One region of the Rhizobium sp. S163 genome, then DNA from elsewhere that is predicted to be linked to it. Evidence: predicted binding sites of a transcription regulator. Region 1 holds the regulator's gene; each other region holds the start of a gene.

The links. The regulator LexA, encoded in region 1, represses DNA repair genes until DNA is damaged. The targets are predictions, from matches to a motif close to TGTTCNNNNTGTGTTCNG.
Region 2: QTL96_RS17385 (DNA recombination protein RmuC) is a predicted target of LexA. The motif match lies at 3,853-3,870, and genes of this name have one in related genera.
Region 3: uvrA (excinuclease ABC subunit UvrA) is a predicted target of LexA. The motif match lies at 2,835-2,852, and genes of this name have one in related genera.

Annotation. Positions count from the first base shown of each region.
Region 1 covers NZ_JAUDSA010000003.1:154,548-160,321, reverse strand. The annotation lists gene pdhA (pyruvate dehydrogenase (acetyl-transferring) E1 component subunit alpha) at 1-59, opposite strand, end outside; gene QTL96_RS00885 (septum formation initiator family protein) at 206-526, opposite strand; gene eno (phosphopyruvate hydratase) at 667-1,941, opposite strand; gene kdsA (3-deoxy-8-phosphooctulonate synthase) at 2,095-2,937, opposite strand; gene QTL96_RS00870 (VOC family protein) at 2,934-3,818, opposite strand; gene lexA (transcriptional repressor LexA) at 4,018-4,743, shown strand; gene QTL96_RS00860 (ComEC/Rec2 family competence protein) at 4,724-5,774, opposite strand, start outside.
Region 2 covers NZ_JAUDSA010000018.1:371,506-377,279, forward strand. The annotation lists gene QTL96_RS17375 (methyl-accepting chemotaxis protein) at 1-1,422, opposite strand, end outside; gene QTL96_RS17380 (ribokinase) at 1,648-2,547, opposite strand; gene QTL96_RS17385 (DNA recombination protein RmuC) at 2,597-3,820, opposite strand; gene QTL96_RS17390 (globin-coupled sensor protein) at 4,016-5,515, shown strand; gene def (peptide deformylase) at 5,612-5,774, shown strand, end outside.
Region 3 covers NZ_JAUDSA010000003.1:461,660-467,433, reverse strand. The annotation lists gene uvrA (excinuclease ABC subunit UvrA) at 1-2,705, opposite strand, end outside; gene QTL96_RS02400 (single-stranded DNA-binding protein) at 2,980-3,540, shown strand; gene QTL96_RS02395 (MarC family protein) at 3,610-4,254, opposite strand; gene gyrA (DNA gyrase subunit A) at 4,480-5,774, shown strand, end outside.

The DNA.
Region 1 (5,774 bases):
GCTGCAGGCTTTGCGCTTGTCTTACGGCTGGAAACGGTCGCGTTTTTTCGCGGAGCCATTCAACCCTCCCTATGGGTTTATCGGTTCTTGGGTGGTGCGCACCATAGGGAAGAATTTTCGCCACAGCAATGCCATAAATGCATGGCTCATATTCTGGCGCAAGCTGTTGATAAATATCAATTTATTTCGATTAACCGGAATCCGGTTAATTCGAATAATGATTGAATATGACGATCTCGTCGGCGCGGGAAAAGTTCAGCTGAAGACGGGCCTTCTCGTCCAGCATGTCCTTATCCATGGAACCATCACTTAGGAGCGCCACCTGCTTTTCAAGGTGTTCGCGCTTATTTTTAAGCACGGCCAACTCTCTTTCGCGCGTGATGCGCTGACGCTCGAACACTTCGGTCGCGCGCAGGCCGTAGTCGCCATGGATGCAATGGTAGCCGAAGTAGGAGAGAAACGCGACCGTCATCGCCGGGATGACGAAACGGCCGATCTTTTTCTTCTTATGATGCTTGGTCCACATACACGCATTCTCGAAACGCATTACCCTTGACCAGAAGACTACCGGGCAGAGATTAACCGTCCGTTGACTATGAACGCGGCGCAACAAAAAACCCGCGCCGGTGAAGGCGCGGGTTCCAAATGCTTGAAATGCAGACGATCTTAGCCGCGGATGATCGAACGGCCGGCGTACTGCGCCTGCGGGCCGAGACCTTCTTCGATGCGGATCAGCTGGTTGTACTTGGCAAGACGATCCGAGCGCGACAGCGAGCCGGTCTTGATCTGACCGCAGTTGGTGGCAACGGCGAGATCGGCAATCGTCGAATCTTCGGTTTCGCCCGAACGGTGAGACATGACGGCGGTGTAGGCTGCCTTGTGCGCGGTGTTGACGGCGTCGAGCGTTTCCGTCAGCGAACCGATCTGGTTGACCTTGACGAGGATCGAGTTGGCGACGCCCATCTTGATACCGTCGCGCAGGCGAGCCGAGTTGGTGACGAAGAGATCGTCGCCGACCAGCTGAACCTTCTTGCCGGCCAGATCCGTCAGAGCCTTCCAGCCATCCCAGTCGTCTTCGGCCATGCCGTCTTCGATCGAGATGATCGGGTACTGGGCAGCGAGCTGCGCCAGGTATTCAGCCATTGCGCCCGGCTCCAGCGTGCGGCCTTCGCCTTCGAGAACGTACTTGCCGTCCTTAAAAAATTCGGTCGAGGCGCAGTCGAGGCCGAGATGGATGTCTTCGCCAGGCTTGTAGCCGGCTTTCTCGATCGACTTCATGATGAAGTCGAGGGCTTCCGGAGCGCTCTTCAGGCCCGGTGCGAAACCGCCTTCGTCGCCGACGTTGGTGTTATGACCCTGGGCCGCGAGTTCCTTGCGGAGCGTGTGGAAGACTTCAGAGCCCATGCGAACGGCTTCGCGGATGGAATCAGCGCCAACCGGCAGAATCATGAATTCCTGGAAGTCGATCGGGTTGTCGGCATGCGCGCCGCCGTTGATGATGTTCATCATCGGAACCGGCAGCAGGTGCGCGGAAGCGCCACCAACGTAGCGGTAGAGCGGCAGGCCGGCAGCTTCAGCGGCAGCCTTGGCAACGGCGAGCGAAACGCCGAGGATGGCGTTGGCGCCGAGACGCGACTTGTTCGGCGTGCCGTCCAGCTCGATCATGATGTTGTCGATCTGGATCTGGTTTTCAGCGTCGATGCCGCCGATGGCGTCGAAGATTTCCGTGTTGGCAGCTTCGACGGCCTTTTCGACACCCTTGCCGAGATAACGCTTGCCACCATCGCGAAGTTCGACGGCTTCGTGCGCGCCGGTCGACGCGCCCGACGGAACGGCGGCGCGGCCCATGCTGCCATCTTCGAGATAGACATCGACTTCGACGGTGGGATTACCACGGCTGTCGAGAATCTCGCGGGCGATAATATCGGTAATAGCGGTCATCGGCTCTTCTCTGCTTGAGGGTGGATAAATCGTTTGAAATTCGTCTTTAATCGAAGATGCGCAAATTACAATGGCAGTTTAGGGCCGTTTTGCGCATGCTTCGCCGCTTTATTCCTCGTGGCCTAATACACGAACGTGTCAGTCTTTTGAACGTCAGCCCTTGGCGATGGCGTCGAAGGCCAGCAGCTTCTCAAGCAGGCGCGGCATATCCTTGAGATAGACCATGTTCGGGCCATCCGACGGCGCGTTGTCGGGATCTTCGTGCGTCTCGACGAACACACCGGCGACACCGACGGCAACGGCGGCACGCGCCAGCGTTTCCACGAATTCGCGCTGCCCGCCACTGGAGCCGCCCTGCCCGCCCGGCTGCTGCACCGAATGGGTCGCGTCGAAAACAACAGGCGCGCCCATGGCTTCCATGATCGGCAGCGAGCGCATGTCGGAGACCAGCGTGTTGTAGCCGAAGGAAGCGCCGCGTTCGCACAGCATGATGTTCGGGTTGCCGCTGGCATTCAGCTTGGCAAGCACGTTCTTCATGTCCCAAGGCGCCAGGAACTGGCCCTTCTTGACGTTGATGGCGCGGCCGGTCTTGGCGGCGGCGACCAGCAGGTCCGTCTGCCGGCTAAGGAAGGCCGGGATCTGCAGCACATCGACGACAGTGGCGACTTCGGCGCACTGCTCCTCGGTGTGGATGTCGGTCAAGACAGGAAAACCGTATTCCTTCTTGAGATCGGCGAACACCTCAAGCGCCGTTTCAAGCCCGATGCCGCGCTGGGCCGACAGCGACGTGCGGTTGGCCTTATCGAAGGAGGACTTGTAGACAAGGCCGATGCCGAGCTTGTCGCAGAGCTCCTTCAGCGTGCCGGCGATCATGAAGGCATGGTCGCGGCTTTCCATCTGGCAGGGGCCGGCGATCAGCGACAGCTTGCCGGCGTTGGAAAACACCACACGGCCGGCGCCTTCGCCAACGGCCACTTCGGAATTGGTTTCAGTCATCGTTTCTCCTCGAAGGCGAAGAGCGCACCCTGGCCGGGTGCGGCCTTCACCAGAATTCGATTGTTCTTGCGTGTATAGGTGATCCCGTTAGCAGCCAAATGCGCCTCTGTCACGGCGAGATCGGCAACGGAAAAGACAATCGCCGCGCCGCGCAAGCCGCGATCGGCCTTGGGCTCGGAGAGATCGTAGTAGGCGTTCAAGCCATCCGGCGACAGGATATTGATACAGGCGTTGCCGGCATCGAGGCTGACACCGAACGCCTCCTCGCGGGTCGCCTGCGCATCAGACGCCAACTGCAACAGCGGCGCGAACGCCTTCGGATCGGACGACGAGAGCACGATCGACAAGATGCCCAAAACGCCGTTCGCGTGCGTTTCCAACGCCTTGCGGTCGCTGGGCAGGGGGTTGACGCGCTGGCAGGCGAAGAGGAAGAAATCGGGCGCGCGTAGATCGGCCGCGAAAGCGAGGCGGAACGCGGCGGTCGCCTCGGAACCATCCGGCATCTTCATCTGCCGGGCGAACTCTAGCATGTCGCCGCCGCTCATGCTATCGGCAGTAAAGCGGGCGTGATCGCTATCGGCATCCGGCGTGCCGAAGACGATAGCCGACAAGCCGTCGTCGCCGCAGCGGAAGCGAAAGGCGCGGTCGCGAGCGGTGAAAACGTTGCCGTCTCCTATGGCCGCCTCGTAAGTCTCCAGACTGGCGACGCCGAGCGGCTCGAGATAGGTTTTGTCGGCGAAGAAGACGCAGGCATTCTCGGTGCCGAATGGGTGCCGCGCATCGACGGCGACGGTGAAACCGAGCTTGCCCAGGCGCTCGCGCGCCATCTCGATATTGACGACCGGCAGCACCACGTGGTCCAGAGGATGGGGGTCACGCATCAGCAAATCCTCCCGAAATCGGCAGAGATGTGCGCTGGCTTTCGCCACAATGCAAGAGGCGAGCGCGGTTAAATCGAATGAAGTGCAAAATCGCGACGATTCCGAGCCAAGTTTTACGAAAATTTAGGCACTTGCGGAACACATATGGAACATATAGTGTCCGTTCTGGCTTTGTTTCACGACTCTGGGGTTCATTTCGATGCTGACACGCAAGCAACAAGAACTGCTTCTGTTCATTCATGAGCGGATGAAAGAGTCGGGCGTTCCGCCATCCTTCGACGAAATGAAGGATGCACTCGATCTCGCATCAAAATCCGGCATTCACCGGCTGATCACGGCTCTGGAAGAGCGCGGCTTCATTCGCCGGCTGCCTAACCGGGCGCGCGCGCTTGAGGTCATCAAGCTGCCGGAGGCCTATAATCCGAGCCTGCAGCCGCGACGCGGCTTTTCGCCGAGCGTCATCGAGGGCAGCCTCGGCAAACCGCAGCCGGTGGCCGCAGCCCCTGCCCCGAAAGCCGCGCCAAGCGCCGACAACGGCAACTCGGCTTCCGTTCCCGTCATGGGCCGCATCGCTGCCGGTGTGCCGATCTCGGCGATCCAGAACAACACCCACGACATCACCGTCCCCGCCGACATGCTCGGCTCCGGCGAGCATTATGCGCTCGAGGTCAAGGGCGACTCGATGATCGAAGCCGGCATTTTCGACGGCGACACCGTCATCATCCGCAACGGCAACACCGCCAACCCCGGCGATATCGTCGTGGCGCTTGTCGACGATGAAGAGGCAACGCTGAAGCGTTTCCGCCGCAAGGGCGCGTCGATCGCGCTTGAGGCGGCCAACCCGGCTTATGAGACCCGCATTTTCGGGCCTGACCGCGTCAAGGTTCAGGGCAAGCTCGTCGGGCTTATTCGCCGGTATCACTGAGTGGTGACGGATCATCGCTGAAGCTGTCGTTGCGCCAGTCATAGGCGCGATGGCGCATCCAGGGGCGACCGAGACTTTCATAGGCTGCTTTGACGACGGGTGTCCCCTGCTCGTCGATGCGGATTTCAACGGCGCCCGATCGTCTGAGGGTTTCGCCGGTCAATAGCATTGCGCCGGAGCGGCATGTCGCCTGGCGGAGGCGCACCGGCGTGATGACGATATCGGCCACATCGCAGGCGGGACCGAGATAGGCGGCGTTTTCGAGCGTCGCGATGATGTAGCCGCTGTCGAGCGCTGTCACGCACCAGGCCGTTTTGAGGCATTGGAAGCCATTGTCGTTTGTGGAAGCCGCAGCAGCGCGCATCATGGCGCGGGCTTCGCGTTGTTGTTTCAACGTCAGTCTTGGCCTTGGCTCGCCCCTTCTCAGAATGGGCAAGGCCTCGCCGTCGAGCATCTCGGGCGGCTTGTGGTCTTCGATGGCGAGCGCGCGCTGCCATTGCCCGAAGATGAAGTCGGGCGGCCGTTCGCGGTTGCTGGCGAGGCTGTCGCTCTTGACTGATGCCACGAGGCTTCCATCCTCGGAGACAACCAGCTCTGGCGCCGGTGCGGCCGGGAGCAGGACGACGACAAGCGTTGCTAGCGCGGCAACCGCAGCGCCGATCCATCGCAGGCGTGTGCGCATCAGACCCCAGACGAGGAAGCCGAGGACGGCTAGCGCAAAATACCACTCCGGTATCCGCCCGATATCGACACTGCCGCCCCAGCCGGAAACCATCTTGGCGATATCGATCACCAGATCCAGCCCGAAGCCGGCGACGATCCATGGCGCCGCATCGAGGCCAAAGGGCGTCGCCAACATCGCGAGCATTCCGAAGGGCATGACGATGAAGGAGATGACGGGCATGGCGAGCAGGTTGGCGGGCAGGCCGTAGCCGCTCAGCCTGTGAAAATGCTCGATCGAAAACAGCGCCGTCGAGAAACCACCGATCATCGAGGTCAGCGCGATGCCGCCGAAGAAGCGGAACGTGGCC
Region 2 (5,774 bases), on a different contig from region 1:
GGTCTCTTCAAGGGCAGCCAGAGCCGCGTTGAAGTCCTGCTTCAGCTTACCGTATTCGCCCGGGAATTCATCGGTAATGCGGTGGCTGAGATTGCCCTGCGACAGCTCCGAGAGACCGGCGCCAACGATGGACACGATGTGGCGCTGTAGCGAAACCGACTGCTGGCGTTCGCTTTCCGAACGACCGCGCTCATCTTCCGCTTCCTGGCGCTGGCTCTTGGCTTCGGCTTCGAGACGGCGGCTGTCGGCGAGCGCATGGCGGAAGCCTTCGAGCGCCTTTGCGACGGAACCCGTTTCGTCCGAGCGATCCTGGCCAACGACCGGCTGCTCGTAGCGACCTTCGCTCAGCATCTTGACGCTGGCGACGAGGCCACCAAGCGGCTTCTGCACGAAGGCGCGGACGGCGAAGTAGAGCGCCAGCATGACGGCCGCCAATACGACGATGCCTGCGACGATCATCATGAAAGTCTGGTCCTGCACCGGCCCGTTGATCGCGCTGTGCGGCACGTCGACGAGGATGACCCAGTTGGTGTTCACGTCAGGCAGCGCAAAGGGATAGACCACGCGGTCGAACTGCTCGCCGCCATCGATCGAGAGGTTCTTGACGACAGCAGGCGCAAGCGTCGAGAGGCCGGTCTTGACGGCATCGACACCTTCACCCTCGTAGGGCTTCATCGCGAGATCCTTGGACGGCGCGACGATCCAGTTGCCGCCCTGCGAAAGCAGGGTCACGCGGCCGGTGCCGAAGGGATGCAGGCCGCCGAGCTTGTCGGCGAGCGACTTCAGCGAAATGTCGACGCCGCTGACGCCGATCATCTTGCCGCCGGACATGACCGGGTAGCCGATGGAGGTCATCGCGGTGTTTTCGCCGGTGGTGCTTTCAGCGTAGGGCGAGGAGATCGCGCCCTTCTTGCTGGCGGCGGCAAGGCTGTACCATTCGGCCTTGTAGTCCGATGCGAACACCGAGAACGTGAAGCCGCCATCCTTCTTCTTGGTCCAATAGGCGTTGAACGCGCCGTTCTTGTCCGAGCCGAGATCCGTGCGGCCGGCAAGCGACGGCGACTGGCCGTCGAACGCATTCGGTTCTTCGCCGAACCAGCTGCCGAAGGCGAACTGGTTGCGCTCGACATTGGCCTTCAGCATATCGACGATCGCCTTGCGATCCAGATACTTGCCTTCGTGGCCGCGGCCGATGACGCCGGCCATGGAGCGCGCGGCGCCCGCGAGTTCGCCGACCGAGGACGCGACTTCGTTGGCGATGGCCTTCGCCTCTAGATTGGCTTGATCCATGGTCAGCGTTTCCACGCGATCACGGGTTTCGCCGATGAGGAAGAAATTGGAGATCAGGAGAACCAGTGCGATCGCGCAGCCGGTGATCACAATGAGTTTGGCCGCAAGCGATTTCATGCGAAAGATGAACATGCATTCCTCGGGGGGATCAAGGATGGGCCAGGCGAAGCATCCGCCGGCACAAGAAGCGAGGGCGGCTACATCATGAAGCCGCCGTGGCGAGTGCCGCGTCCCCTTGGAGAGGGAGCCGGCGATCACGCGGAAGATCGCCGGAAACCTATTAAATTTAAGTGAAATGCGATGATAATTCGACCCATCGCAAGCAAACGCATCGCCGATGTCGTCGGCGGATAACGCCTATAGTTTGTTTGCGACGTCGTCGCGCGAGGGAATGGACGGCTGGGCGCCTGCCTTGAGGCATGCGAGCGAGCCGGCAACGGCTGCGCGACGCAACGCCTTCGCGAAATCCAGGCCCTCATCGAGGCTGGCCGCGAGATAGCCGCAGAAGGTGTCGCCCGCGCCAACCGTATCCACCGGCTCGATCTTCAACCCCTTCGCCCGCCACATAGCGCCATCGCGGATCGCCACGACGCCGTCAGCCCCGAGCGTGACGATCAGTGTTTGCCCAGTCTCGGCGTTCAGGCGCTGCAACGCCATCTCCCGCTCCTCCGGCGTCATGTTTTCCTGCCCGGCCAGAAGCTCGAACTCGGTCTCGTTGGCAATGACGATATCGGCGAGGCGTCCGAGACGCGCGGCATCCGCAATCAGCGGCGCGAGGTTGAGCACGGTGGTGACGCCCTTGGCGCGCGCGGCAGCCAGAGCCTGCTCGACGGCGGCAACCGGAATTTCGAGCTGCAGCATCAGCGTGTCGCCCTTGCTCATCGCGCCGACGGCCTGATCCGCATCCTGCGGTGTCACGGTGCCATTGGCGCCCGGCACGACAGCGATCATGTTCTCGCCGTCTCCGCCCACGAGGATGATCGCTGTTCCGGTCGGCTGGTCGGCGCGCTTGACGGACTGGAGGTCCGTGCCGGCCTCCTTCAGGAGCGCAAGCGCCTCGTCCGAAAAGCCATCATGGCCGACGGCGCCCGCCATGGTCACGCTGCGGCCGGCGCGGCGCGCGGCCAGCGCCTGGTTGGCGCCCTTGCCGCCGGCGGCCGTCGAAAAGCCGTTGCCGGCCACCGTCTCGCCCGGCTTCGGAAGCCGTTGCGTCGTGGCGATGAGGTCCATGTTGATGGAGCCGAAAACGGTGATCATGCGAGGTGTCCTTCCCAGTGTTTTGTCGGGCGCGACACTGCCGAAGGCCTCACTCGTCGTCAACCACCCTTAGCTTGAGGAGCCCCGTTCTGCTCTCCACGGATTTCGACGCCGGCGCACTTTCATCCGGGACGCGACCTGCATCCGCACCCTCGAATTCCAGCGCCTCGATCTTGGCGCCGCGCTTGGTCAGCTTGTCGGCCGAGGTGACGATCATGTCGACATCCTTCTGCGCCATGGCGAAATGCCCCTGCAGCTTGCGCACGCGATCGTCGAGGCGACCGAGATCATCCATCAGATTGGCGACTTCGCCCTGGATGACATGCGCCTGCGCCTGCATCCGCTGATCCTTCAAGACAGCCTGGATGACCTGGATAGACAGCATCAGCAGCGACGGCGAGACGATCACTACGCGGGCGCGATGCGCCTTCTGCACGATCGCCTCGAAATTCTCGTGAATTTCCGCGAAGATCGATTCCGACGGCACGAACAGGAAGGCGGTATCCTGGGTTTCGCCCTGGATCAGATACTTCTCCGCGATATCGCGAATATGGATCTCCATATCGCGGCGAAACTGCTGCGACGCGGCCTTGGCAAGCTCCGGCCCGCCCGCGTCGCGAATGGCATTCCATGCCTCCAGCGGAAACTTGGCGTCGATGACCAGCGGCGGCGCGCCATTGGGCATGCGGATCGTGCAATCCGGACGGGAGCCGTTGCTCAGCGTCTGCTGAAAGGCATAGGCGCCGATCGGCAGGCCGTCGGCAACGATCGTTTCCATCCGCGATTGGCCGAAGGCGCCGCGCGTCTGCTTGTTGGACAGGATCGCCTGCAGGCCGACGACGTCCTTGGCGAGCGTCTGGATGTTGTTCTGCGCCGCATCGATCACCGCCAGCCGCTCCTGCAGCTTCCTCAGGTTCTCATGCGTAGACTTGGTCTGCTCGGTGATGGTCGAGTTTACCCGCTGCGACATGCCGTCCAGCCGCTGGCTGATCGCCTGGTTGAGTTCGGACTGGCGTGAGCCGAACACCTCGGCCATCGCCGCCATCCGGCCCTGCATCTCCGATTGGATCCGCAACAGCTCCATCATCCGCGCATCCGCCTCGGCGGCACGCTCCATTGCCTCTTCCGCCTGCTCTCGCCGCGCCTGGCCGCCACGAACGAGCAAGGCAAGCATCAGGACGATCACGATGGCCAGTGCCGCGCCGGCAAGGGCGAGCGACATGGGGCTGAGACCGGAAAGGGTGGCGGAAAACGAGTCGGTGCTGGTTGTCATCTCAGCACCATAGCAAAGTCGCGCAGCTTTTCCAGATCAAAACGTGAACATTGTGAATGGCCTGCCGGCGATACCCGAGCTTCACATTCGAGCGCTAGCTAAGAAATAACCGCATAATTTAACGCTTGCGAAACTATATTCGGCAAAAGCTGCGCGAAAATTGCCCTTCGTCAAATGAAAAAGCAGAAATATATTATGAGCAGCCAGCAGCCTGAAAACGGTCTCAAGCAACGCCTCGATTTCATCGAACTGGACGACAACGCGCGGCAATCGCTGCGCCAGATGCGCCCGGCGATTTCGGAGCTGCTGAGCGGCGCGCTCGAGCGATTCTACGGAAAGCTGGCGCGCACGCCCTCGGTCGCGAGCTTCTTCTCCGACAAGTCGCATATGAATAGTGCCAAGACCCGGCAGGAAGCCCATTGGGCCAATCTCGCTGGCGGCAATTTCGACGAGGCCTACGTCAAGGGCGTCGTCGCGGTTGGCAAGACGCATGCGCGCATCGGCCTCGAGCCGCGCTGGTACATCGGCGGCTACGCGCTTTTGATGAGCGATCTGATCAAGGGCCTGATGGCCAAGGAATGGCCGTCGCGCTTCGGTCGCGGCCAGAGCAAGCTGCTCGGCGAAAAGCTCACGGCCGTCGTCAAGGCCGCGATGCTCGATATGGATTATTCGATCTCGGTCTATCTGGAAGCGCTGGAAGAAAAGCGGCTGAAGCTCGAAGAGGAACGCCACAAGGCGGAAGCCGACCAGGCGATGGCACTGAGCCATCTCCGTCGCGGTCTCGAAGCGCTGTCGCGCGGCGACCTCGAAGCCACCTTGCCGGCTGATCTGCCGGGCAACTTCAAAGATATGGGCGACGACTACAACCGCGCAGTGGCCGCCCTTCGCGCCTCCTTCGCATCCGTTCGCGCCACCTCAGGCGAAATCCTGCGCGGCACTGATGTGATCGCCAAGGGCTCCGACGATCTGGCGCTGCGCACCGCCCAGCAGGCCGCCGGCGTCGAGGAAAGCTCAGCCGCCTTGCAGCAGCTCTCCGTCAGCGTCGGGCAGACCGCATCCAACGCCGAAAAGGCGTCGGCGGCTGTCCGCGAAACCCAGCAGAAGGCGAAGAACTCCGGCGAGCTCGTCACCAGCGCCGTCTCCGCCATGGCCGGCATCGAAAGATCGTCGAGCGAGATCACCAAGATCATCGGCGTCATCGATGATATTGCCTTCCAGACCAATCTTCTCGCGCTGAACGCCGGCGTAGAAGCGGCCCGCGCCGGTGAGGCCGGCAAGGGCTTTGCCGTCGTCGCCCAGGAAGTCCGCCAGCTGGCGCAGCGCTCGGCCGATGCCGCCAAGGAGATCAAGAAGCTGATCTCCGAGAGCTCCGCGCAGGTCAACCAGGGCGTCGACATCGTCAGCAGCACCGGCGAATCGCTGAGCGACATGATCAACCGCATCGACAATATCAGCAGCTTCGTTGCCGATATCGCCGCCGCCGCGCGCGATCAGGCGACCGGCGTCAACGAGGTCAGCGTCGCCATCCGCAACATGGACACCATCACCCAGCAGAATTCGGGCATGGTGGAGCGCACTTCGTCGGAAACCCGGCGCCTGCGCAACGAGGTGGAAGGCCTGGTCGGCCTGCTCGAGCGCTTCCGGACCGACAGCGCCAGCCACTCCGGCTATCAGGCCTCGCGCCGCGCCGCCTGAGGCAAAAGCGTCGAAATTGCGAAGGCGGCGTAAAAAAGCGCCGCCTCCGGCCATCGGATAATTCCATCCCGCAAAAAGATGGGTTATGGGAACGCCATGACCATCAAGCCACTCATCATTCTTCCCGATCCGCTGCTCCGTCAGGTTTCCAAGCCGATCGAGCGCGTCGACAGCGATCTCCAGCGTCTCGCCGACGACATGCTGGAGACCATGTACGATGCCCCTGGCATCGGGCTGGCCGCCATCCAGATCGGCGTTG
Region 3 (5,774 bases), 310 kb from region 1:
TGGTTGACCAGTTCGTGCAGCATTTCGAGCAGCTTGGCCACGTCGTGGAAGTGCAAGCCGGTCGTCGGTTCGTCGAGAATGTAGAGCGTGCGGCCGGTCGAGCGCTTCGAGAGTTCCTTGGCGAGCTTGACGCGCTGGGCTTCACCGCCCGACAGCGTATTCGCCTGCTGGCCGACCTTGATGTAGCCGAGGCCGACATCGAATAGGGCCTGCAGCTTGTCGCGCACGGCGGGGACGGCTGCGAAGAACTCGACGCCTTCCTCGACGGTCATGTCGAGCACATCGGCGATCGACTTTTGCTTGAAGGTGACGTCGAGCGTTTCGCGGTTGTAGCGCTTGCCGTGGCATACGTCGCAGGTGACGTAGACATCAGGCAGGAAGTGCATCTCGATCTTGATGACGCCGTCGCCCTGGCAGGCCTCGCAGCGGCCGCCCTTGACGTTGAAGGAGAAGCGGCCGGGCTGGTAGCCGCGTGCCTTTGCTTCCGGCAGGCCGGCGAACCAGTCGCGGATCGGCGTGAAGGCGCCGGTATAGGTCGCCGGATTGGAGCGCGGGGTGCGGCCGATCGGCGACTGGTCGATGTCGATGACCTTGTCGATATGCTCGAAGCCGTCGATACGGTCGTGATCCGCCGGAATTTCGCGCGCACCCATGACGCGGCGGGCGGCGGACTTGTAGAGCGTCTCGATCAGGAAAGTGGACTTGCCGCCACCGGACACGCCGGTCACCGCGGTGAATACGCCGAGCGGGATCGATGCGGTGACGTTCTTCAGGTTATTGCCGCGGGCGCCGACGACCTTGATTTCCTTGCCTTTCTTCACCTTGCGGCGCTCTTCGGGAACGGTGACGCCAAGTTCGCCCGACAGGTATTTACCGGTCAGTGACTTCGGGTTGGCCATGATATCCTGCGGCGTGCCGTGGGCGATCACTTGGCCGCCATGAATGCCGGCGGCGGGGCCGATATCGACGACGTCGTCAGCCTGCAGAATGGCGTCCTCGTCATGCTCGACGACGATGACGGTGTTGCCGATGTCGCGCAGGTGCTTCAGCGTTTCCAGCAGGCGGGCGTTGTCGCGCTGGTGCAGGCCGATCGATGGCTCGTCGAGTACGTAGAGAACGCCCGTCAGGCCGGAGCCGATCTGCGAGGCGAGACGGATGCGCTGGCTTTCGCCGCCCGAGAGCGTGCCGGAGTTGCGCGATAGGCTCAGATATTCGAGGCCGACGTCGTTCAGGAAGCGCAAGCGGTCCCTGATCTCCTTCAGGATGCGGACGGCGATCTCGTTCTGCTTGGCGTTAAAACTATCCGGCAGCGTCTCGAACCAGTCGCGGGCGATGCGGATCGACATGTCGGTGACCTGGCCGATGTGCAGCTTGTTGACCTTCACGGCCAGCGCTTCCGGCTTCAGGCGGAAGCCGTTGCAAGACGGGCAGGGTGCTGCCGACATGTAGCGCTCGATCTCCTCGCGCGCCCAGGCGCTGTCGGTTTCCTTCCAGCGGCGTTCGAGGTTGGTGATGATGCCTTCGAAATTCTTGTGCGTCGTGTAGGAGCGGCCGCCGTCGACGTAGTGGAACTCGATCTTCTCCTCGGTGCCGTTGAGGATGACGTCATGCGCCTTGGCGGAGAGGTCGTTCCAGCGGGCGCCGAGCTTGAAGCCGAAGTGCTTGCCGAGCGCTTCCAGCGTCTGGTTGTAGTAGGGCGAGGACGACTTGGCCCATGGGGCGATGGCGCCGTCGCGCAGCGTGCGCTCGGGCTCCGGCACGATCAGGTTGGCGTCGATCTTCTGCTGGGCGCCGAGGCCGTCGCAGGTCGGGCAGGCGCCGGCCGGATTGTTGAAGGAGAAGAGGCGCGGCTCGATCTCCGAAATCGTGAAGCCGGAGACCGGGCAGGCGAATTTCTCCGAGAAGAGAACGCGCTCGTGCGTTTCGTTGAGCGACTTGTTGGCGGAGCCGCCGGCAGCGGTTTCCTCCACCGGCAATGGCTTGTCGGCGAATTCGGCGATGGCGAGGCCGTCGGCGAGCTTCAGCGAGGTCTCCAAGCTGTCGGCCAGACGCGCCGAGACATCGGCGCGCACGACCACACGGTCGACGACGATATCGATGTCGTGCTTGTATTTCTTGTCGAGCGCCGGGGCGTCGGCAATCTCGTAGAACTGGCCGTCGATCTTGACGCGCTGGAAGCCCTTCTTCATGAGCTCCGCGAGTTCCTTCTTGTACTCGCCCTTGCGGCCGCGCACGAGCGGCGCGAGGATGAAGAGGCGCGTGCCTTCCTCGAAGGCGAGGATGCGGTCGACCATCTGGCTGACGGTCTGGCTCTCGATCGGCAGGCCGGTGGCCGGCGAATAGGGAACGCCGACGCGTGCGAAGAGCAGGCGCATGTAGTCGTAGATTTCGGTAACGGTACCAACAGTCGAGCGCGGGTTGCGCGAGGTCGTCTTCTGCTCGATCGAGATTGCCGGCGAGAGGCCGTCGATTTGGTCGACGTCAGGCTTCTGCATCATTTCGAGGAACTGCCGGGCATAGGCTGACAGGCTCTCGACATAGCGGCGCTGGCCCTCGGCATAGATGGTGTCGAAGGCGAGCGAGGATTTGCCCGATCCCGACAGGCCGGTCATGACGATCAGCTTGTTGCGCGGCAGATCGAGGTCGATGCCCTTCAGATTGTGCTCGCGCGCGCCACGGATTGAAATCGTCTTCAGTTCGCTCATCGTCTTCTGCTTCAATGTCTCGGGGGGATAAGAAGAGCCTTTATGTAGTGATGCCGGCTGGCGAGTCGAGGCTGAATATCCCTGTGGTTCACGCTTTTCGATTCCGTTGACATGATGATAATGATAAAATAGAACAAATAAAGAACAAATTTCGTTGTGGATTAACGAAGCTCAACCGCACACCGGCGAAGGCCGATAGGGTAAGGTGTTGTCAATTTCGTTGCGCATGTTGCGACTTTCGCAATATCGGCAACACGACAAGAAGGTGAAAAGTATGGCTGGCAGCGTGAACAAGGTAATTCTGATCGGAAACGTGGGTGCAGACCCCGAAATCCGTCGGACGCAGGACGGCCGGCCGATCGCCAACCTCCGCATCGCGACTTCGGAGACCTGGCGCGACCGCAATTCCGGTGAGCGCCGTGAAAAGACCGAGTGGCACACCGTCGTCGTCTTCAACGAAGGCCTGTGCAAGGTTGTCGAACAGTACGTCAAGAAGGGCGCCAAGCTCTATATCGAAGGCGCGCTGCAGACCCGTAAGTGGCAGGACCAGCAGGGACAGGACCGCTATTCCACGGAAGTCGTGCTGCAGGGCTTCGGTTCGACGCTGACGATGCTTGATGGACGCGGCGAAGGCGGCGGCGATCGTTCTGGCGGCGGTTACGGCGGTGGCCGTGGCGGCAATGCCGGCGGCGGTGATTTCGGCGGTGGCGGCGGTTATGGCGACGACTACGGTTCGCCGTCGCAGTCTTCGGGCCGTGGTGGCTCCGGTGGTGGTTCTTCTTCCGGCGGCGGCGGCAATTTTTCGCGCGATCTCGACGACGATATTCCGTTTTGATCGGACGAAAGACCGAAAGGTTTCAGACGGCGCGCCTCGGGGTGCGCCGTTTGCGTTTTAACTGAAAGCTCAGACGGGCGAGGGAACGAGGTTCATCGCCGACTTGATGCCGTCAACGACAAACTGGGTTGCCAGTGCAGCGAGGATGACGCCGAGCAGGCGGGTGAGGATGGCGCGGCCGGTGACGCCGAGGAAGCGGTCCAGCCGATCGGCGATCAGCAGCGCAAGGAAGAGCAGCAGCAGGCTTGCGGCGATGACGATGATCAGCTGCGCCAGCTCGAAGGCCGTCTGCATCGATCCAGCGATCAGAATGGTCGCGGAGATGGCGCCCGGGCCCGAGATTAGTGGGATCGCCAGCGGGAAGACGGCGATGTTCTGGATGTGGTCGACGGTGATCGCGGCCGTGCCGGTTTTCTCCTTGCGATCCTGACGCTTCTCGAACACCATTTCAAAGGCGATCCAGAAGAGCAGCAGGCCGCCGGCGATGCGGAAGGCGCCGATCGAGATGCCGAGCACGCCGAGCACGCTGGATCCGAAAAGCGCGAACACTGCAAGAATGATGAAAGCGATGATCGTGCCGCGCAGCGCCACCTGCTTGCGCTGGGCCCTGCTCATGCCAACAGTAAGGCCGAGAAAGATCGGCGCGAGACCGGGTGGGTCGATCGTCACGAGCAGGGTTGTGAAGGCGTTGATCAGTTGGTCGGCGCTTGCCATCATGTCTCCGTATACCCATATCCGGGCCTGGTTTTCGCGTGATTGTGATGTGGGCAAACCGATTTTGCAAATGGCGCGGCGTGCGTGGTGGCGATTGGGGCGTATAAGCCTCGTTTTGCCCTGATTAGACCGTAAAAGCCTGTTCAAAACTTCCTGCAAAATTGGCTTAGGAACAGCCTTTCCGCTATAAATCTTCAAGTGATTCTAGAAGAGATGTGATCCATTTTGACTGAGCAAACACCCCCCGGCGGCGGGAAGCTCCCGCCAGGCATCGAGCCCATCTCCATTATGGAGGAAATGCAGCGGTCGTATCTCGACTACGCGATGAGCGTTATCGTCAGCCGCGCGCTTCCTGACGTGCGCGACGGCCTCAAGCCCGTGCACCGGCGCATCCTCTACGGCATGTCCGAGCTCGGCATCGACTGGAACAAGAAATACGTCAAATGCGCCCGCGTGACCGGGGACGTGATGGGTAAATACCATCCGCACGGCAACACCGCGATTTACGACGCGCTGGCGCGTATGGCGCAGGACTGGTCTCTTCGCCTTCCGCTGATCGACGGCCAAGGCAACTTCGGCTCCGTCGACGGCGATCCGCCGGCGGCCGAACGCTACACCGAATGCCGCCTCGAGAAGGCGGCGCATTCGCTGCTCGACGATCTCGACAAGGAAACGGTCGATTTCCGCGACAACTACGACGGCACGCTCTCCGAGCCCGTGGTCGTTCCGGCGAAATTCCCGAACCTGCTCGTCAACGGCGCCGGCGGTATCGCCGTCGGCATGGCGACCAATATTCCGCCGCACAATCTCGTCGAAGTCATCAATGGCTGTATCGCGCTGATCGACGATCCGGCGATCGAACTGCCCGAGATGATGCAGATCATTCCGGGTCCGGACTTCCCGACCGGCGCGAAGATCCTCGGCCGCTCCGGCATCCGCTCGGCCTACGAGACGGGCCGTGGCTCGGTGATCATGCGCGGTGTCGCGACGATCGAGCCGATGCGCGGTGACCGCGAGCAGATCATCATCACCGAGATCCCGTATCAGGTGAACAAGTCGACGATGATCGAGAAGATGGCCGAACTGGTGCGCGACAAGCGCATCGAGGGCATCTCCGACCTGCGCGACGAATCCGACCGTCAGGGCTACCGCGTCGTCGTCGAGCTGAAGCGCGACGCCAATGCCGACGTCATCCTGAACCAGCTTTACCGCTACACGCCGCTGCAGACCTCGTTCGGCTGCAACATGGTGGCGCTGAACGGTGGCAAGCCGGAACAGATGCAGCTGCTCGACATGCTGCGCGCCTTCGTCTCGTTCCGCGAGGATGTCGTTAGCCGACGTACCAAGTTCCTGCTGCGCAAGGCTCGTGAGCGCGCCCACGTCTTGGTCGGTCTGGCGATCGCTGTCGCCAATATCGACGAAGTCATCCGCGTCATCCGCCAGGCGCCGGATCCGCAGTCGGCCCGCGAAGAGCTGATGACCCGCCGCTGGCCGGCGCATGACGTCGAAAGCCTGATCCG